Regions from separate parts of the Kitasatospora sp. NPDC058170 genome, predicted to be linked through region 2. Evidence: riboswitches for the same ligand, from Rfam matches in the RefSeq annotation. Region 2 holds a riboswitch; each other region holds the start of a gene.
The links. A riboswitch is a leader RNA that binds a small molecule or an ion and turns the genes downstream of it on or off. The one in region 2 is predicted to bind cyclic di-AMP.
Positions count from the first base shown of each region.

Region 1: another riboswitch for cyclic di-AMP. It lies ahead of ACFVVX_RS02145 (NlpC/P60 family protein); the one in region 2 lies ahead of ACFVVX_RS24905 (peptidoglycan DD-metalloendopeptidase family protein).
Region 3: another riboswitch for cyclic di-AMP. It lies ahead of ACFVVX_RS16335 (family 16 glycosylhydrolase); the one in region 2 lies ahead of ACFVVX_RS24905 (peptidoglycan DD-metalloendopeptidase family protein).
Region 4: another riboswitch for cyclic di-AMP. It lies ahead of ACFVVX_RS03155 (M23 family metallopeptidase); the one in region 2 lies ahead of ACFVVX_RS24905 (peptidoglycan DD-metalloendopeptidase family protein).

Region 1 covers NZ_JBHVUV010000001.1:466,926-471,799, reverse strand. The annotation lists gene ACFVVX_RS02155 (hypothetical protein) at 1-408, opposite strand, end outside; gene ACFVVX_RS02150 (NlpC/P60 family protein) at 516-1,580, opposite strand; gene ACFVVX_RS02145 (NlpC/P60 family protein) at 1,808-2,971, opposite strand; cyclic di-AMP (ydaO/yuaA leader) riboswitch at 2,982-3,138, opposite strand; gene ACFVVX_RS02140 (NlpC/P60 family protein) at 3,531-4,571, opposite strand; gene ACFVVX_RS02135 (NYN domain-containing protein) at 4,783-4,874, opposite strand, start outside.
Region 2 covers NZ_JBHVUV010000022.1:150,297-155,170, forward strand. The annotation lists gene ACFVVX_RS24900 (DUF2470 domain-containing protein) at 76-795, shown strand; gene ACFVVX_RS24905 (peptidoglycan DD-metalloendopeptidase family protein) at 1,276-2,307, opposite strand; cyclic di-AMP (ydaO/yuaA leader) riboswitch at 2,311-2,470, opposite strand; gene ACFVVX_RS24910 (MFS transporter) at 2,781-4,322, shown strand; gene purB (adenylosuccinate lyase) at 4,330-4,874, opposite strand, start outside.
Region 3 covers NZ_JBHVUV010000013.1:29,830-34,703, forward strand. The annotation lists gene ACFVVX_RS16330 (hypothetical protein) at 1-1,933, opposite strand, end outside; cyclic di-AMP (ydaO/yuaA leader) riboswitch at 2,244-2,409, shown strand; gene ACFVVX_RS16335 (family 16 glycosylhydrolase) at 2,411-3,682, shown strand; gene ACFVVX_RS16340 (hypothetical protein) at 3,710-4,285, opposite strand; gene ACFVVX_RS16345 (IclR family transcriptional regulator) at 4,477-4,874, opposite strand, start outside.
Region 4 covers NZ_JBHVUV010000002.1:60,101-64,974, reverse strand. The annotation lists gene ACFVVX_RS03170 (TetR/AcrR family transcriptional regulator) at 1-195, opposite strand, end outside; gene ACFVVX_RS03165 (alpha/beta fold hydrolase) at 272-1,099, opposite strand; gene ACFVVX_RS03160 (YiaA/YiaB family inner membrane protein) at 1,231-1,521, opposite strand; cyclic di-AMP (ydaO/yuaA leader) riboswitch at 1,767-1,925, shown strand; gene ACFVVX_RS03155 (M23 family metallopeptidase) at 1,938-2,798, shown strand; gene ACFVVX_RS03150 (hypothetical protein) at 2,902-3,774, opposite strand; gene ACFVVX_RS03145 (GNAT family N-acetyltransferase) at 3,817-4,395, shown strand; gene ACFVVX_RS03140 (sensor domain-containing protein) at 4,506-4,874, shown strand, end outside.

The sequences.
Region 1 (4,874 bases), on a different contig from region 2:
CGGGTCCGGGCCGTCGGCCAGAGCGAGCACCAGGCCGTGCGCGCCCCGGGCGGCCCGGACGGTGCCGAGGTCCCAGATCGGCGGGGCGCCGCCCGCGCTCTCCTCCCGCTCGACCCGCCAGCCGTCCGCGGCCCGGATCAGCGCGAGCCGGCGCGGGTACACCAGCGGGTGGTCGTCGTAGCCGTCGATCCGGACCGCCAGCTCGGCGGAGACGGAGAGCCTGCCCAGCTCACCGGCCGGGCCGGGCACCAGGTTCCGGTAGACGGCCTCGGCCGCCGGCACGCCCGCGGGCAGCGTGCGCCCGGCCAGCAGCGCGGCCACCTCGGCGCGGTCGTCAGCGGCCGAGCGGACCGGGGCGGAGGCGGCCGGGACGGCCCGCGGCAACGACAGCTGGGCCAGCCCGCCCACCGCGAGCAGCAGCGCGCCGCGCCGGGAGAGCCCGCGGCGGCGCGCGGCGGAACCGACGACGCCCCCGGCACCCTCCGCGCCGTCGGCCCGGGTCGGATCGGTACGGCTCAGAGCCGGACCACCCCCGCGACGGGCATCGCGTTGACGCTCTCGTAGCGGACCTTGGCTCCCGGGTAGGGGGCGTGCACGATCACCCCGCCGCCGGCGTACATGCCGACGTGGTGCATGTCCCGGTAGAAGATCACCAGGTCTCCCGGTCGCGCGTCGGAGATGCTGACCCGCTGGCCGGCGAACGCCTGGGCCTGCGAGGTGCGCGGCAGGGTCACTCCGGCCTGCCGCCAGCTCCAGTACATCAGACCGGAGCAGTCGAAGGCGCGGGGGCCGGTGGATCCGTACAGATAGGGCGAACCGATCGTCCGCACGGCCGCCGCCAGCGCGGCGGCGCCCCGCTCGGAGGCGGGCGGCACGGTGCCGAGGTCGAGCCGGTCGGTCCCCCGGGTGGCGCGCTGCTCCGCCTCCCGGGCGTCCTGCGCCGCCATCCTGGCCCGCTCGGTGGCCCCCAGGCTGTTGAGCAGCCGCTGCGCCTTGGCCAGCCGCTGCTGGATCTGCTGCTTGCTCTCGGCGAGGGTGCGCCGGGTCTGCTCCAGCTCGGCCAGCTTGGCGGTGGTCTCGGTGCGCCGCTGGTCCAGCCTGCGCTGACGGGCCACCACCTCGTGCAGCGTCTCGTTCTGCCGCTCGGCGGCCTGGTCCAGGGTGCGGGCCTTGGTGAGGTAGCCCTCGGGGTTCGTGGAGAGCATCAGCTGGACGGTCTGCGCCATGCCGCCGCCCCGGTACTCGGCGCCGGCGACGGTGGCGAGGTCGCCGCGCAGCTGGTTGAGCTCGTCCTGGGCGACGGCGATCTGCTGCTGGAGCGCGCCGGTCTCGCCCTGCAGCCGCTGCTGGACGTCCTGGGCCGCGTTGACCTTCTCGGAGGCCTGCTCGGCCTCCTCGTACAGCTGCTCGACCTGGGCCTTGACGTCCTTGCGGCTCGACGGCCCGTCCGGCGACCCCGGGGCGGCCTGGGCGCTGCCGCCGGCCGTCACGCCCAGCGCGGTGGTGGCCGCCGCGGTGAGCACCAGCGCACGGGCGAGGACGTGTACACCTGACAGTTGGGGACGGCGGTGCACGGCCATGCGGTGGCGGTTCCAATCCTGCGGTCCGGCCCCGCCGCCACCCCCGGAACGGGCGGCTCGGGAAGCGGGAGTCCGGTGGCAGACGTTAGCGAGTCGCGGCGATCGAGTCCAAACCCCTCCCAACCCGAATATTTGACCCTCAATCGGACATCAGCTCGACCCGTCGGAAAAGCCGCAGGCCCGGCCTCCCGCGAGGGGAGACCGGGCCTGTCGGAGCCGATCGGGGATCAGAGGCGCACGATGACGGAGACCGGCATGTTGGAGGCCGCCTCGTAGCGGACCGAGGCACCCGGCTTGGGGGCGTGGATGACCTGGCCGCCGCCCACGTAGATGCCCACGTGGTGGTTGTCGCCGTAGAAGATCACCAGGTCGCCCGGCTGGGCGTCGGCGATGTTCGAGCCGATCCGGGTACCGGCACCGGCCTGCGCCTGCGAGGTGCGCGGCAGCGACACGCCGGCCTGGGCGTACGCCCAGCCGGTGAGGCCCGAGCAGTCGAAGGAGCTCGGACCGGTGGCGCCGTAGACGTACGGCGCGCCGAGCTTGCTCTCGGCGGCGGCGATCGCGGCGGCGGCGCGCGAGCTGTTGGCCGCGGGCGCGGCGGGCTTGGCCGGCGCGGCGGGCTTGGCCACCGGGGAGGACCCCTCGGACGGCGCGCTGATGTCGCTGCGGGGGGCGCTGTCGCGGGAGGCCCGCTCGGCGTCGGCCTTCGCCTTGGCCTCGGCCCTGGCGGCGTCCGCCTTGGCCTTCGCCTCGGCGGCGGCCTTGGCCTCGGCCTGGCGCAGCGCCTCGCGCTCCTGCTCGGTCAGCGTGTTGAGCAGGTCCTGGGCCTTGGCCAGCTTCGCCTGGACGTCCTCCTTGGACGCCTTCAGCTGCTGGGTGGTGGCCTCGAGCTCGCCGAGCTTGCCCTGGGCCTCGTTGCGGTCCTGGTCGAGCCTGCGCTGCTGCTCCTGCAGGTCCTTCAGCGCACCGGACTGGGTGCTGCTGGCCTGGGTCATCGCCCCGGCCTGGGTCAGGAAGTTGTCCGGGCTGGACGAGAGCATCAGCTGGACGGTCGGCGATATGCCGCCGTTGCGGTACTGCTCGCCGGCGAGCTCGGCGAGGCCGCCCTGGGCCTCGGTCACCGTGGCCTGCTGACGCGCCACCCTGTCCTGGAGCTCGCCGACCTGCTTCTGCAGCTCCTGCTGCTTGGCCTGCGCGCCGTTGTACTTCTCGGTGGCGACCTCGGCCTGCTCGTTGAGCTGGTCGACCTGCTCCTTGACCTGGTCCTTGGTCGGCGTCGGGTCGGCGTGGGCGCCGGACTGCGCGGAGAGGGCGACGGCCGCAGCGGCGGCGGCGGTCAGGATCGAGACGCGGGCGCGGCCGGCGGGCTTGGGACGACGATGGGACGCCACGAAGGCGGACTCCTTCTTCCTACATCCGCCTACCGGGTGAGCTGACGGGTTCGGGCTGGAAGCGCGCCCTACGACGCCTCACCGACCGTTCCACCGGTCGACCTGGCGCCGATTCACCCCGGAGGAACGTGTGGTTCCCCGGCTCCGGTCCACAGCGCCCCCGACTACTGGGCTCCCCGTCGGGCAGGAGACCTGCCCCGCTGCTTCACGAACTCGGCGGTAACCCCCGCCGCCACCCTGGCTGGGCGATCGACTGTGCGGTGGTTCGAATCCCGACCCTAGTGACAGAACCGTGATCCGTTCAAATCCTTGTCAGAAAAAAGACAGAACAAGTCCCAAGTTCATTTGTGAATATGACCGGGTGTGATCGCCGCCGTACGCGGAGCTGATCGATTCTCACCATGCGGCCGACAACCCCCGCCGATGGCGTGTCCCACATCACAGGGGCTCAAGCCAGGGGCGGGGCGTGCGGCGGGCGTGTCGATGCGTCAGCAAATGTCCGGATTGGAGGCATTGAGGCACATTGAGGCGGATTGGCCCCGCGGCGCCCGAGGGACCGTCAGACCCGGCGGATGGCGTTGATCTTCATCGCGTCGGCCTTCATCACCTTGACCACGTCACCGGTGTGCGGCGCGTGCACCACCATGCCGTTGCCGATGTACATCCCGACGTGGCTGCGGTCGTCGCGGTAGATGATGAGGTCGCCCGGCTGAGCCTCGGCCAGCGAGGGCACCCGGGAGCCGTAGTTGGCCTGCGCCTGCGAGGTGCGCGGCAGCGAGACGCCGGCCTTGCCGTACGCCCAGACCATCAGGCCGGAGCAGTCGAAGGTGTTCGGGCCGACGTCGCCCCAGCCGTACGGCGAACCCTGCTTGCTCATCGCGTTGGAGACGGCCGCCCCGGCGAACCCGGAGGCCTGCGGCAGGCTGCCGAGGTCGGCCCGGGCCGCGTCGCGCGAGGCCCGGTCGGTCTGCTGCTGGGCGGTCTTGAGGGCGGCCCGGTCCGCGGCGCTGAGCGAGTTCAGCAGCGCCTGGGCGTCCCGGAGCTTCTGGTTGACGTCCGCCTTGGCCTGGTTCAGTTCCTTGGTGGTGTTGTCCAGGGAGGCGAGGACGGCCGCGGCCTCGGTCTTCTGCTGGTCCAGACGGCGCTGCTGGTCCTGCAGCCCCTTGAGCGCCTCGGCCTGGCTGGAGCTGGCCTGCTGCACGCTGGAGGCCTTGTCCAGGTAGCCGGACGGGTCGGAGGAGAGCATCAGCTGCACGGACGGGTCGATGCCCCCGGTGCGGTACTGCGCGCCCGCCACCTCGGCCAGCCCGGCCTGAAGCTGGGTCATCTGGTCCTGACCCCGGGCCACCTGGTCCTGGAGCTGGTCCGCCTGCTTGCGCAGCTGGTCCGTCCGCTCCTTGGCGCCGTTGTACTTCTCCGCCGCCTGCTCCTGCTCCTCGTTCAGCTGGTCGATCTGCGCCTTCACGTCCTCTTTCTTGGACGGGTTGGGCGCAGCGTGGGCGCTGACCTGGGCGGAGAGGGCGACCGCGGTCGCTGCGGCGGCGGTGAGCACGGAGATCCGCGCGCGGCTCGCCTGCTTGGGACGGCGGTGGGAGGCCAAGGGGACTGCTCCTTCTTCCATCGGCCTCACCCGATTGAGTGAGAATCCGGAAAATAGGTTTGACGCCAGACCCTAGTGAAGATCACGGCATTGCGCCACTCCCCCGATGGCGTGAACCCCCGTCCACCGCCATGACTTCACGAGATCGCCACACCTTCGCAAACCGGCGGCTGACCAGGCGTCACTCCGTTTCCCCCCGGTGGCGGAGGGCTCAGGGACGGGCCAGCCGGTTCAGCAGCAGCACCGAGGCCACGGGGCGCGCGCCCGCCTTCCGCACGCCCTCCGCGACCTCCCGGTCGGTGG
Region 2 (4,874 bases):
CACATTCACCGTGGCGCCTTGCCCTCACCCTCTCCAGTCATTAGGTTAGGCTCACCTAACTGACTGGAGGTCGTCATGAGCCAGAGCCCCACCGACGTCGAGGCGCCCGAACCCACCGCCGCCGAACGGGTCTGCAGCCTGCTCACCGCGACCTCCTCCGTGGTGGTCCGCGCCTGCGGCGAGTACCACGAACTCGACACCCCGGTATCGGTGCACGGCGCCGGACTGCGCATGTGCGCGCCGCTCGACGCGCCGCTCACCGTCGCCGCCGCCCGCGCCACCGAGGGACTCGCCGTCGTCCTGGACCTCACCGACATCGCCCCGGTCGCCGTCCGCGACCGTGTGCGCGGCCGGGTCTCCCTGGCCGGCCGCCTCCACCTCGCCCACCTCACCGACGACGGCCTCAGCGTCCACCTGCGCCTGGACGTCGCACACGCCGTGCTCTCCACCCCGTACGGCACCACCGCGCTCACCGGCGCCGACCTCGCCCTCGCCGCGCCCGACCCGCTCGCCCGCTACGAGGCCGGGCTGCTCACCCACCTGGCCGACGACCACCCCGACGCGCTCGCCGTGCTGACCCGGCTGCTCGACCCGAACCTGCTCGCCGAGCGCCCCGACGTCCGCCCGCTCGCCCTCGACCGGTACGGCCTGGTGCTCCGCCTGGACCACCAGCACGGCCACCGCGACGTCCGCCTGGTCTTCCCCGAACCCGCCGGGGACACCGAGGACTTCGGCCTGCAGGTACACCAGCTGCTCACCGTCGCCCACAACAGGCTGCCCGCCCACCGGAACTAGTGCCGCGTCAGGCAACCTTCGCCCCGTCACGACGCCCGGCACGCACTCTCGCCGCACCGGCCGAAAGCCCAAGTACGTCCAGTACGAGGACTTCCGGCCGGCACGCCGATAGCACGCACCGGACGCCGCTCCTTGACGGGCAAAAGTTGCCTGACGCGGCACTAGGTCCTGTCCGGCCGATGAGCGGGCGGACAGGCTTACAGGCATCAGGACATGACGGACCGTCACGCCGAACATGAACGCACCCGGAAACGACAGCGGCCGGCCCGGCTCGCGAAGGAGGTTCGCGAACCGGGCCGGCCTGGGCGTGTCCCGCGCCCGTGGTGCCGCTGTGGTGCGGCGATTCCCCGGTCGAGCGGTCACCCGACATGACCATCCCGGAGGTCGTTCGCCCCGCATCCAGCGGTGCTCCGAGGGCCGCCCGAAAGCGGCCGATCAGGGCCGACCGGTCGGAGCCGACCGGTCAGCGGGGGCGACCGATCAGATGCTGACGCCGTGGGCGCGCAGGTAGGCGATCGGGTCGATGTCGGAGCCGTACTCCGAGCCGGTGCGGATCTCGAAGTGCAGGTGCGGGCCGGTCACGTTGCCGGTCGCGCCCGACAGGCCGATCTGCTGACCGGCGGTCACGGTCTGGCCGATCGAGACACCGATCGAGGACAGGTGCGCGTACTGGGCGTACTTGCCGTCGGCGAGCTTGATCTCGACCTCGTTGCCGTAGGCGCCGCCGTTGCCGGCCTTCACCACGGTGCCGGCCGCGATGGCGCGCAGCGGGGTACCGGTGGAGGCGACGAAGTCGGCGCCGGTGTGGTGGCCGGAGGACCACATCGAGCCGGCCACGCCGTAGGCGGTGCCGAGCTTCGGGTTGGCGACCGGGGAGACGTAGCCGGAGGTGCTGGCGACGGCGGCCGGGGCCGGGGTGGCGGCCGGGGCGGCCGGCTTCGCGGCGGGGGCGGCCGGCTTGGTGGCCGGGGCCTGGGCCGGCTTGGCGGCCTGGACCGGCTTCGGGGCCTCGGCCTTCGCGGCCGGCTTGACCGAGTCCTGCGAGGTCTGCGGCTTGGCGGCCGGAGCGGCCGGCTTGGCGGCCTCGGCGGCGGCCGGAGCGGCGGCGGCCTTGGCGGCCAGCGCGAGGTGCTGACCCGGGAAGATCAGGTTCGGGTTGGCACCGATGACCGAGCGGTTGTGCTCGTACAGCGCCTGCCAGCCGCCCTCGACGTTCTTGGCATCGGCGATCTTCGACAGGGTGTCCCCGCCGACGACCTTGTAGCTCTGGTCGGCCTGGGCGGCGGCCGGAGCCGCGGCCGGGGCGGCCTGCTGCGCGGCGGCCGGGGTGGCGTCGACGCTGGTGGCGCCGGTCCAGGTGCTGGTCTGCTCGGTCTTGGCGGCCGGAGCGGTGTGGGCCTGGGCGCTGATGGTGGTCACCAGCGGGAGGGCGAACGCGGCGCCGGTGACGGCGGTGGCGATACCGATGCGGACGGCGCGGGGCAGGGCGATACGACGAGCCTGTGCGGGCATGGGGTATTTCCTCTCCGACGCCTGCGAGGTGAGCTGTCGGGTTCGGGCTGGAGTTGCCCGGCCGCACGTGCGGCTTCACCCCAAGCCGGACCGTGAATTCCGGTCCGGCGACTTACCTTTGGGTCCCCCGCTCCTGCCGAACAGAGTTCAGTTCGTACCACCGGGCAGCGGCAGGACTAGGCGTTCCACCCGGTGGCCACCCGGGCCAATGCCGGGCGGTCGCTGAACTAAAACCCATCCGTCCGGGTGAAGCAATGTCGATCTCTTGAACCCGCAACAAAAGCCGGGGGCACCGTGACGCTCCGAATGATCGGCTGTGCGGTGCGCACACAATCCATTGACCGCCCGCGATCGTTCGACCACGTTCCGTCCATTTCATGACCGGTGCGCATGCGATCACGCACGGAAAGCCATCCGCCGACACACCGCCGGTGAGCCTTGTCACGTCGGCCCCCGGGGCGCACGATCAGGCCGTGGCCACCTCCGAGGCCGGCACCCTGCGCCTGGGCACCGCGCAGGGACGCTGGGTACTACTGGCGACCGTGCTCGGCTCCAGCATGGCGATGCTCGACGGCACGGTGGTGAACGTCGCCCTGCCCCGGATCGGCACCGATCTCGGTGCTCCGCTCGCCGCCCTGCAGTGGACGCTCAACGCCTATCTGCTCACCCTGGCCGGGCTGATCCTGCTCGGCGGGGCGCTCGGCGACCGCTACGGGCGGCGCCGGGTCTTCCTGCTCGGCGTGGTCTGGTTCGCACTCGCCTCCGCGGCCTGCGCCGCCGCGCCCACCATCGGGGTGCTGATCGCCGCCCGGGCCGTCCAGGGCATCGGCGGGGCACTGCTCACCCCCGGCTCACTGGCGATGCTCCAGGCCGTCTTCCACCCGGACGACCGCTCGGCCGCGGTCGGCCTCTGGTCCGGCCTCGGCGGGGTGTCGGCCGCGATCGGGCCCTTCCTCGGCGGCTGGCTGGTGGACGGCCCGGGCTGGCGGTGGATCTTCCTCTTGAACGTGCCGCTCGCCGTCCTGGTGGTCGCGGTCGCGTCCCGGCACGTCCCGGAGAGCCGGGACGAGAGCGCCACCGGGCGGTTCGACGTGCTCGGCGCCGCACTGGCCGCGCTCGCCCTCGGCGCGGTCACCTACGCGCTGACGGCCGCGGGCAGCGGACTCTCCCCCGGGGTCTGGGTGACCGGCGCGGCCGGCCTCGCGCTCGGCGCGGCCTTCGTCGCCGTCGAGCGCCGCACCGCGGAGCCGATGCTGCCGCTCGGCCTCTTCTCCTCCCGGCTGTTCACCGCCGTCAACCTGGTCACCCTCTGCGTGTACGCGGCCTTCAGCGGCGTCTTCTTCCTCCTGGTCGTCCAGCTGCAGATCGTCTCGGGCTTCTCCCCCCTGGTCTCCGGGCTGGCCCTGGTGCCGATCACCGTGCTGATGCTGGCGCTGTCCGCGCGGGCCGGCCGGCTGGGCAAGCGGATCGGGCCGCAGCTGCCGCTCACCGTCGGCCCGCTGCTCTGCGCGGCCGGCGTGCTGATGATGCTGCGGATCGGGCCGGACGCCTCCTACTGGACGGACGTCCTGCCCGCCGTCACCGTGATGGGCTGCGGGATGGTCCTGCTGGTGGCGCCGCTGACCGCCACCGTGCTGGCCGCGGTGGAGGTCCGTCACGCGGGCATCGCCAGCGGCGTCAACAACGCGGCCGCCCGCGCGGCAGGCCTGCTCGCGGTCGCCGCCCTGCCGGCACTGGCCGGCCTGAGCGGCGACGCCTACCAGGTCCCGGCCTCGGTGGACTCGGCCTTCCACACCTCGATGCTGATCTGCGCCGGGCTGCTGGTCGCCGGCGCGGTGGTGGCCTTCACCTCCGTCCGGGGCAACGTGCTGGCCACCGAGGACCACCCGGTGGCCGAGCCGGACTGCCAGTGGACCTGCAGCACCAACGGCCCACCGCTGGACCCGGGCCACCTCGCGGCGCGGCACGGCGAAGGCCCCGCCACCGGACCGGCGACGGGGCCTTCGACAGGCTGACGAATCGTCAGAGAATGTCACCCGGGGCGTACTTGGCGGCCTCGGGGTACGCGGCCGCGACGGCCTCGATCCGGCGGACCACCTCGGCGACCTGGGCACCGGCCGCACCGGTGAAGGACAGCCGGTCGGCGAGCAGCGCGTCCAGCGCGGCCCGGTCCAGCGGGATCCGCTCGTCGGCGGCGAGCCGGTCCAGCAGCTCGTTCTCCCGCGCACCGGCCCGCATCGCCAGCGCGGAGGCGACGGCGTGCTCCTTGATGACCTCGTGCCCGGTCTCCCGGCCGACGCCCGCGCGCACCGCCCCCATCAGCACCTTGGTGGTGGCGAGGAACGGCAGGTAGCGGTCCAGCTCGGCCTCGATCACGGCGGGGAAGGCGCCGAACTCGTCGAGGACGGTCAGGAAGGTCTCCAGCAGGCCGTCGAACGCGAAGAAGGCGTCCGGCAGCGCGACCCGGCGGACCACCGAGCAGGAGACATCGCCCTCGTTCCACTGGTCGCCGCCGAGCTCGGCGGTCATCGAGGCGTAGCCGCGCAGGATGACGGCCAGGCCGTTGA
Region 3 (4,874 bases), on a different contig from region 2:
GCGCGGCGGGCAGCTTCGCGATGGTGTTCTTCAGGTCCTGCAGCATCTTCTGGTACTGCTCCGCCGTCGGCTGCCAGGAGACCTTGACGGTGTAGACGTCGTACAGCGCCCGCATCTCGCCGCCCCGGCGCAGCAGCAGCTCGGCGACGAAGGTGGACCGCAGGTTCTGGTAGGAGTCGTCCGAGTAGAGGGCGATCAGCGGCCCGCCGTTCGCCCGGGCGAGGTCGCGCTCCACCAGGGTGGTGGCGAACGGCGCGAGGTCGCTGTGCCCGTCGCCGTGGCCCCAGACCACCAGCGGGTTGGTGTACCAGGCCGCGGGCTTGGTCCAGGCGCTCAGGACGCCCCACTGGACGCCGGCGAAGAGGCTCAGCGCGGTGGCCACCGCGAGCACCGACAGGCCGGCCTCGCCGCCGCGGCGCAGCAGCGCCGGACGGGACGTGCCGCGCGGCGGGGCGGGGGAGGGGCGCAGCAGCAGTCCGACCGCGCCGATCGACATCAGGCCGATCACCACACCGGCGGCGGCGATCTTCTCGAAGTAGTACGAGTAGTAGCCGATGGTGTGCAGCTGCCACCACCCGAAGCCGCCGATCACCAGGCCCGCCCCGACGACCAGCACCAGCAGCGCCTGACCGGCGGCGGTGCGCCGGGTGGCCCGGCCGAGCGCGCCGAGCAGGGCGAGCAGCCCGCCGCCGAGCAACAGCACGCGGTCGGCGCCGACCATCGGTCCGGCCAGGTTCGAGGTGCCGGCGACGTCGAGGTCGGAGAGCACCGACACCGCACTGGGCAGCGCCGCCACTCCCAGCCCCGCGAGCAGGACGAGGGCGGTCGAGCGCCACCGGCCGGCGAAACGGCGCCGGTTGACCAGCACCCCGGCCGCCACGGCGAGGCCGACGAAGACCCCGTACAGGTTGTAGACGTAGGTGACGGTGATCAGGCCGGCCACGGCGGTCAGCAGGTGTTCGGTGTGCCCCATGGCCGGCCGTACCGCCAGCGGGAGGGCGACGGCGAGGAAGAGCAGACCGATGATCGTGGAGTCGAAGCCGTGTCCGACCAGGTCGGAGTAGTTGCCGGCGAGCATCAGCGAGGCCACGGTCGCGCAGGCGGCGGCGGCCTGCCAGCCGCGCAGCCGCGGGCCGCCGATCCACCGGGCCGCCCAGACCAGGGCGGCGCAGAGCAGCGCGTAGGCGGCCAGTACGTAGAGGAAGTAGCGGTTCATCGCGTCGAGCGCCGCACCGGGCGCGGTGGAGGAGCGGACCAGGGCGTCGACCCAGGCCAGCAGGAAGTGCGACCCCTGCGGGTACACCGCCTCGGCCGGGGTCATCATGTACGTCCTGGCCTGCTCCTGGTGCAGGAAGGCGTAGCCGCCGACGTGCCGGATGCCCTCGAAGTAGGAGAAGTGCCCGAGCCGGTCCTCGGCGGTGGCGATGTACGCCACCCGCTCGGTGAGCGACTTGCCCGCCACCGCGTGGTGCAGGTAGTACCAGACGCCGGTCGCGGTACCCGCCACCAGCAGGTCCGTCCCGCGCAGGCGCAGCGGCAGCCGCGGACGCCGGTCGGCCAGCCAGCCGGCCAGGCAGACGGTGCTGAGCAGCACCCCGGCGGTCGGCACCGGGTGGATGCCCCACGGCCAGACCGAGAAGAGCAGCCCGAAGGCCATCACGCCGGCGGCGGTGATCAGGCCGGCCGCGAAGAGCCGGTCGACCAGGCCGCCGCCGACCCGGATCAGTGAGGCCACGGCCAGCACCAGGACCGGCAGCAGCGCCAGGTCCAGCCCGGCCGGGTGCAGTGCGAGCGGAAGCAGCCAGGACGCCGCGAGGAGTCCGGCGAGCAGCGGGAGGCGGCGCCGCGGCGTCCCGCCCTCCTGGGGAGGGAGCTCTCCGGTGAACGGTGGAGCATCCGACGGTCGGTCCAGTACGGCAGACGAAAAGGCCATCGCGAAAGAGCGCTCTCTTCGATCGGGTCCTGCGTGTTCGCACCCCCCCGTCAGGACGCGATCCGGCCAGCACCCGTGGGTACACGACCTTCAAGGCGACATCATAAGCGCCACCGAACGCACACATGTACGAGGGTCCGGTCGGTGGACGCCCGTCCCGCCCCGGCCTGACCCGCCCGACCCGGTGTGAGCTGTGCGACAACCGCTCCCGATTCCTTGGCGCCGTCCGGACGGCCTGCCTAGCCTGCACGAGTCGTCCGCCCTCGCGGACCCCGCCGTCGGGACGCCGAGTCCTGTCCACCCGACGGCGTGCAACCGAGCACCACAGCGGACGGGAGCGGGGGACCCAAGGTCAGTGCCCGACCCGTGCGCTCCCGCGTACGGGCCGTGGCTAGGGGTGAAGCCGCTCCACAGGCGGCCGGGCAACCTCAGCCCGAACCCGACAGCTCACCTCGCAGGCGTGGCAGAGGAAACCCCATGCAGAAGCCTGCCCGGCGCACCGCACCGCGCCATGCCCGCCCCACCCACCGAGGCCGCAGGGCCGCCGTCGCCGCCACCGGCGCGCTCGCCATCAGCGGCGCCGGCCTGCTCGGCGTCCCGGCGCTCACCGGCGCCCAGGCGGCCACCGTGCCGACCGTCACCCAGGACAAGCTCGCCCCGGCCGCGATGGTCGCCGGCAAGGCCTCCGCGGCCTCGCTGACCGTGCACTCCTCGGCCTGCTTCACGGCCAAGACCGTCGGCGTGGGCGTCCGCGACGCGGCCGGCCGCAACCTCGACTTCCCCGGCAACCGCTCCAACGCGCAGATCTGCCCCACCGGCCTGTCGATCACCACCGGTACCCGCACCCTGCCCGCCGGGACGTACACCCAGTTCGGCTTCTGGCAGGACTCGGCCGGGGCCTGGCACAACCTGCCGTCCCAGAAGCTGGTGGTCTCCACCGCCACGGCCACCCCGACCCCCACCCCGACCCCCACCCCTGCGCCGACGTCCACGCCGACCCCCACCCCGGCGCCGACCGGCACGCCCACCACCGGCACGCCCACCACCGGTGCGCCGGTCGCGGGCAAGAGTCTGGCCTGGTCCGACGAGTTCAACACCCTCGCCCTGGGCTCGCGCTGGACCGCCGACAAGAGCAGCTCGTACCACTACGGCGACCACAACCCCAACGACAACAAGCTCGACTGGCTGAACAAGAACAACGTCGCCGTCTCCGGCGGCGCCGCCACCTTCACCGCCAAGCCGAGCAGCCACACCCTGGAGAACGGCAAGCAGGCCTGGGACACCGGGCTGCTCACCACCGAGTACTCCAGCGAGGGCTTCAAGGTGAAGACCGGCGACTACGTCGAGACCCGGGTCAAGCTCCCGGCCGGCACCGGTGCCTGGCCGGCGCTGTGGACGTGGAACGGCACCAGCGGCAACCACGGCGAGATCGACACCTTCGAGTACCACTCGGACAACGCCAACCTGCTGGAGCTGACCAACCACGTCAACGCCGACCACAAGTACGTCACCGACGCGAAGGCGATCGCCCACGACCAGTGGGTCACCGTCGGCACCCAGTACGGCGCCAACTCGGTCGACTGGTACATCAACGGGGTGAAGGTCTTCGCGGACGGCAAGGGCGTCGGCGCCAACTGGTCGGCCTACCTGATCCTCAACCTCTCCCTGAGCGCGGGGCAGTACCACCCCGCGCCGCAGGGAACGGCTCCGATCACCTTCGCCGCGGACTACGTCCGCGTCTACCGCTAGTGCCGGCCGTGGAGACCGTCCGCCCCGTCAGGAGCGGACGGTCTCCACGACCTGGATCGTGAACGGCTCGCGGTTGTTGTTTTCCTTCTGGTCGTCGTCGCTACGCACCGCGACATAGCCGCCGGTCAGCTCGCCGAGCGGGACGGTGGGGGCCAGCCGCAGCGGGATCAGCGCCGTTGCGCTGTCGTACGCCGGCAGACCCGCCGGGAAGACGCAGCGCACCCGGTGGCCGTTCTGGATCACCTGGCAGTCCTCGGGGAAGAACGGCTCCTCCGGCGTGACGCCCTCCGGCAGGGTGACCGTCACCCGGAACGACGAAGCGGTCCGGTCCGGGCCGAGGTTGGCGATGAAGGCGTGGAGCGTGGTGGTCCCGCCGGGCGCGGCGGCGTCGGGGTCGATCCGCACCACCTCCAGGTCGGACTTGGAGGCTGCCGCGGGCTTCGCGGGTGCGGCGGGCGCCGCGACCTCCGCCGCCGGGGCGCCCCCCGGCGCCGGGTCGGCGTCCGAACACGCCCACGCGGGCCCGGTGGCCAGCACCACCAGCGCCGCCCCCACCGTCAGTGACCTGCCGAAGTAACCCCGTACGGACCCACTGCGCGACATTGCCGCTCACCCTGCCCTCTGCGTTCCGGCGCCCCGCACCGTCGCGGGCCGCGTCCGCCCCAGCGTGACCGAGCGGCCCGCCGCGGCCGGGCCGACCCGCCCTCGGGCCGCTCGAACGGGCGAACAGGTCCACCGGAAGCCGAGCCGGACCGGTCCGACCCAGCTTGCGGGACGGCAGGGGTGACCACCCGTCAGGGCGCCAGCACCCGCCCCAGCCGGGTCGCGATCTCCTGCATGACGGGGACGAGGGAGGCCGCGCCGGCCTGCTCCTCCAGGGCCCGGATCCGCGCCTCGGGACCGGAGACCGAGAGCGCCGTCGGGGTCGGCGCCCCCGGCACCGCGAGCGCGATGCAGCGCACCCCGATCTCCTGCTCCTGGTCGTCCACCACGTAGCCGCGCTCGCGCGCCTGCGCCAGCTGGTCCAGCAGCAGCTGCGGGTCGGTCACCGTGTACGAGGTGTGCGCGGGCAGCGGGTTGGGGCCGAGGACGGCGCGCGCCTCCTCCTCGGGCAGCTGCGCCAGCAGCGCCTTTCCGACACCCGTGCAGTGCGGCTGCACCCGGCGGCCGACCTCGGTGAACATCCGCATCG
Region 4 (4,874 bases), on a different contig from region 2:
CTCCTGGGTGACCCGGACGGCGATCAGCCGGCGCAGCTCGGCGAGGCCGCCGCTGACGTGCTTGTACAGCGAGGGGGTGGCCACGCCGGCCCGGCCGGCCACGGCGGCCAGGGTGAGGGCCTCGGGGCCCAGCTCGTCGATCAGGGCGAGGGCGTGGTCGACGACCTGCTCGGGGGTCAGTCCGACTCGGGGCATGCGCGGTCTCCGTACGGGGGGAAGTGGGCTCGGCGGGGGCGTGCGCGGCAGGTGCGCGGGCGCGGGCGGGGGCTGCTCAGACCAGTTCGGCGAGGAAGGGCAGCAGCGCGTCGGCGGTGGCCTGCGGCTGGTCGGCCATCGGGTAGTGCCCGGCACCCTCGATCATCACCTTGCGGGCGTGCAGCGCCGCGGCCTGCCGGTTGGCGACCAGCTCCGGCTTGGGGAAGTCGGGGTCCTTGCTGCCCATCACGACCAGTGCCGGGCAGTGCACGGCCGCGCTCCAGCCGGTCGGCGCGGAGTCCCCGTGCACGTAGCCGCGGGTGGCGGCCTTGCGGCCCGGGGTGCGCAGTGCGGAGACCAGCCCGTCGACGTAGGCGTCGAAGTCGGCCGGCTTGGCGCCCGGGTACGCCATCCTGCGCTGGTAGAGCCCCCAGAAGGCGGGCGAGTGCACCAGCAGTGCGCCCATCACGCCGAAGGCGGCACGCTGCAGGGCGTTCGGCGGCAGGTTCTCGACGAAGGCGTCCAGCAGGACGATCCCGGCGACCCGCCCGGGGGCGTCCCCGGCGACCTTGACCACGGTGGCGCCGGTGTACGAGTTGCCGGCCAGGACGGCGCGCTCGATGCCCAGGTGGTCGAGCAGGGCGAGGACGTCGGTGGCGATCGCGGCGGGCGAGTAGTCGTCCCAGGCGATCGAGGACTCGCCGAAGCCGCGCAGGTCCATGGTGATCACCCGGCGGCCGGCGGCGGCCAGCAGCGGGCGCAGGTGCCGGTACGCGGCCCGGCTGTCGAGCATCCCGGGCAGCAGGACGACGGGGGCGCCGTCGCCCTGCACGGTGTCGTCGTAGGCCAGCCGGCCGCCGGGAACGTCGAGGAACTGCGTGGTGGGGGTGGTGGAGCCGGTCATCGTGGGCCTCCTCGGTCCGCCGTGCGCGTCATCGGCGGGTTCTGCCGATAGCCATAAAGCTAAGGCTAATAGCCTTAGCCGTCAAGCTGTCGACCCGAAGTCCTCTCGGACGTGCCGGACGCCGCGGCGGCTCAGACCCCCTCCACCTTGAACGGGTCGTGCTCGCTGAGCAGCTTCTCCAGCCGGGCCTGGTCCACCCGGGTGACGATCTCGTTGGTCTCCTGCCGGTCCCGGATCACCTTGGCCAGGGTGAACGAGGACGTGACGGTGTAGAGCAGCCCCAGTCCGAGGAAGGCCCGCGTCCAGGCGTCGACCGGGAGGTAGGCGATCCCGATCGCGAGGGCGACGCCGGACAGGGCGAAGGACAGGACGGCCTGGATGTAGTACGCGGACGTGGTGCGCGACTGCACGGGTGCGTTCATGGCGCCAGGATGGCGGCGCCCGGGGCGGCCGCACATGAGTAGAAGTACTCAACCGGGGGTCCGTTCGTTGACGCCCCATCACGTTCGGTAGTGTCAGTTGCGCTCAAGCCTCACAAATCGCCCATCAGGTCACGTACTGCCCGGGCGGTCTCGATTCGTGCCATCCGGATGGCTTGGAATCAGAGGCTCCTAGGATTAACGTTTGATAACGCAGCGCGGTCGGCAACGCCGTACCCAGACGGCACCGTGCGCCGTCGCCTAATCCCGACGACCCGCCTCCGGGCAGGTCAGGGAGCCGGGGAACCATGTTCCTTGGGGTGAATCGGCCAGGCCCAGGCCCGGCCGTAGGAGACCTTCCTGCTCCGAACCCGTCAGCTAACCCGGTAGGCGCGAAGGAAGGAAAGGAGCGCGCCTCCGTGGCGTCGACGCACTCTCCGGCACACCTGCCCGGCTCCGGCTCGGGCACCCAACTGCTCGACCACCCCTGGCCGCCCGCCCACGGCGGCGGCTACGGCGGCCCGGCCGACGAGCATGCCCCGCAGCCCGTCGAGACCAACCGGCACCGGATGCCGCGCCAGACCCGCGGGACCGCGCCGCTGCTCGGCGTCACCGCCGTCGCCGCCACCCTCGGGGCCACCGGCTTCGCCTCCGCCACCCCGGCCGCAGCGCCCGCCATCGAGACCCCGGACGAGGCCCCGGTCGCCCTCTCCGCGGACCCCGGCCTCGCGCTCGCCGCCCGCATCCAGCAGCAGGCCGACAGCCAGCGCACCGCCGCCGACGAGACCGCCCGCCTGCAGGCCGCCAAGGAGGCGGAGGCCAAGCGCGCCGCCCAGCAGGTGGAGGCCAAGCGGGCCGCCGAGGCCGCCGAGAAGGCCAAGCTCGCCGCCATCAACCTGCCGGTGCGCGACTACAACCTCTCCGCCCACTACGGCCAGAGCGCCTCCTACTGGGCCCACCTGCACACCGGCCTGGACTTCGCCGCCGACACCGGCACCCCGGTGTACGCGGTCGGCCAGGGCACCATCACCTCGGCCGGCTGGTCCGGCTCGTACGGCTACCGGATCGTCGAGACGCTGCCCGACGGCACCGAGATCTGGTACTGCCACCTCTCCTCGATCATCAAGGGCTCCGGCAAGGTCGTCCCCAACCAGCAGATCGGCAAGGTCGGCGCCACCGGCAACGTGACCGGTCCGCACCTGCACCTGGAGGTCCGCCCCGGTGGCGGCGCCCCGGTCGACCCGGAGACCTGGTTCGAGCAGCGCGGCATCACTCCCTGACCGCACGCCCCGATGTCAGGCCCTGACAGCAGGCCCTGACACCGGGGCCGACAGCCCGTCGGGTCGAGGCGCCCCGGTCCACCGCGGACCGGGGCGCCTCGCGCTACTCCTGGGGCAGCCGCGCCAGATAGGCGTCGATCTCCTCCTGCCCCGGCTCCGGCGCCAGCTCCGGGAAGTCCGCCACCAGCAGCCGGGCCAGCCCCGGCACCGTCCACTCGCCCAGCAGGTCCAGCGCCACCTCGACCGCGGCCTCCTCGAACGCGCCGAAGTCCCCGGCGAGCTCGTCCGGCATCGGGCGGCCCAGCGCGTTCAGCGCCGCCAGGTTGCGGTAGCTGCGCCGCATCAGGCCCTGCTCCAGCAGCCGCCGGGCGCCGTCGGTGGCCATCCCGACCGTCAGCACCCGGGCCTCGCCCCAGCCCTCGTCGTCCAGCTCGTCCAGCCACCCGGCCTCGGCCAGCGCGGCGTACGCGGCCGACCGCTCCTGCGGCGCCAGCTCCCGGAACGCCTCCAGCCAGGCCCGCACCGCCGCCTCGTCCGCCACGTCCACCCCGGCGGCGTGCAGCAGCAGCGCGTACAGCCGCGGCCAGGTCACCAGGTCGGCCCGGCGCAGCAGACCGGTCGCCACCTCGCCCTGCCACTCGGCCTCGGCGTGCAGCCGCTCCTGCCGCTTGGCGTTCAGCCGCTTCGCCGCCCGCTGGTGGTCGACCAGCAGCCGGACCGCCTGGCCGTACGCCAACGGGTCCTGCTCCGGCTCGGGCTGGACGTACAGGTACAGCCGCTCGACCAGCAGTTGTTCCACCGCGTCCGAGGTCAGCTCCGGCCAGCCGTCGCGCATCCTGCCCTCGCCCAGCTCCAGCAACGCCAGCACCGTCCGCAGCGGCGCCCCGCCCACCGGGTCGCGGCCTTCCGCCCCCGCCCAGGCGAGCAGCTCGGCGGCCTTGGTGCGCGGGGCGAGCCGCAGGTCTTCTTCTTCCATGTCACGTACGGTAACCGGTAAGCGCGGGTAGGGTCGGCAGACATGGTCCCCGTACGACTCACCGGCCCCCGGCTGGCCATCCGCGAGTTCCACCACACCCCGGGCGACACCGACGCCCTGCACGCGGTCTTCGGCGACCCGGAGACCACCCGCTACCTCCCCTTCGAACCCCGGGACCGGGAGAGCTGCGCCGACCAGATCGCGCAGTACCTGGAGGAGGCGCTCAAGGACGAGCGGACGGTCTACCGCCTCGCCGTCACCCCGGCCGCGGCCGAGGGCGGGGACGGCGACGACGAGGCCCTCCCGATCGGCATGGCCGCCCTCACCCTCGGCGACCACCGCTCCGCCTTCCTGGGCTACGCGCTGCGCCGGGACGCCTGGGGCAACGGCTACGCGGGCGAGATCACCGGGCTGCTCTGCGGCTTCGCCTTCGACGCCCTGGCCCTGCACCGGCTGGCCGCCCGGGTCGACGTGGACAACGCCCCCTCCATCCGGGTGCTCAGCCGGGCCGGCTTCCAGCTGGAGGGCCGGATCCGGCACGACCTGTACCTGCGCGGCACCTGGTACGACTCCTTCCAGTACTCCCTGCTGTCCGAGGAGTGGGCCGGGGCGGGGGGTTAACCCCACCCACGGTTCGGCGGGGAGCCGGATGTCCGGCGGGAGCGGCTTTTGACAGGCTTCAGGGGTCAGCAGGAAAGCCGTCACGACAGACCCGAGGACCGAGGCCGGCCATGAGCAGCCACAGCACGCAGCGCAGCGGGTTCGACCGCCACGACACCGACGCCTCCCACGCCGACCCGTACGGCGCGGACCCGTACACCTCTGAGCCGTACGCCGCCGACCCGTACGCCGCCGACCCGTACGCCACGGACCGGGAGCAGGGCCCCGCCCGGGTCCGCCGCACCGAGGAGCCGCCGTACTTCTGGAGGGCCCCGTTCTCCTCCTACACCTACCGGGAGATCGGCTACGCGCTCACCGGGCTGCCGGTCGCGGTCGCCGGCTTCTCCCTCGGCATCACGCTGTTCGCCCTCGGTCTCGGCACCTTCGTCACCGTCCTCGGCCTGCCGGTGCTGGCGGGCCTGACGGCGTCCGCCCGCGGC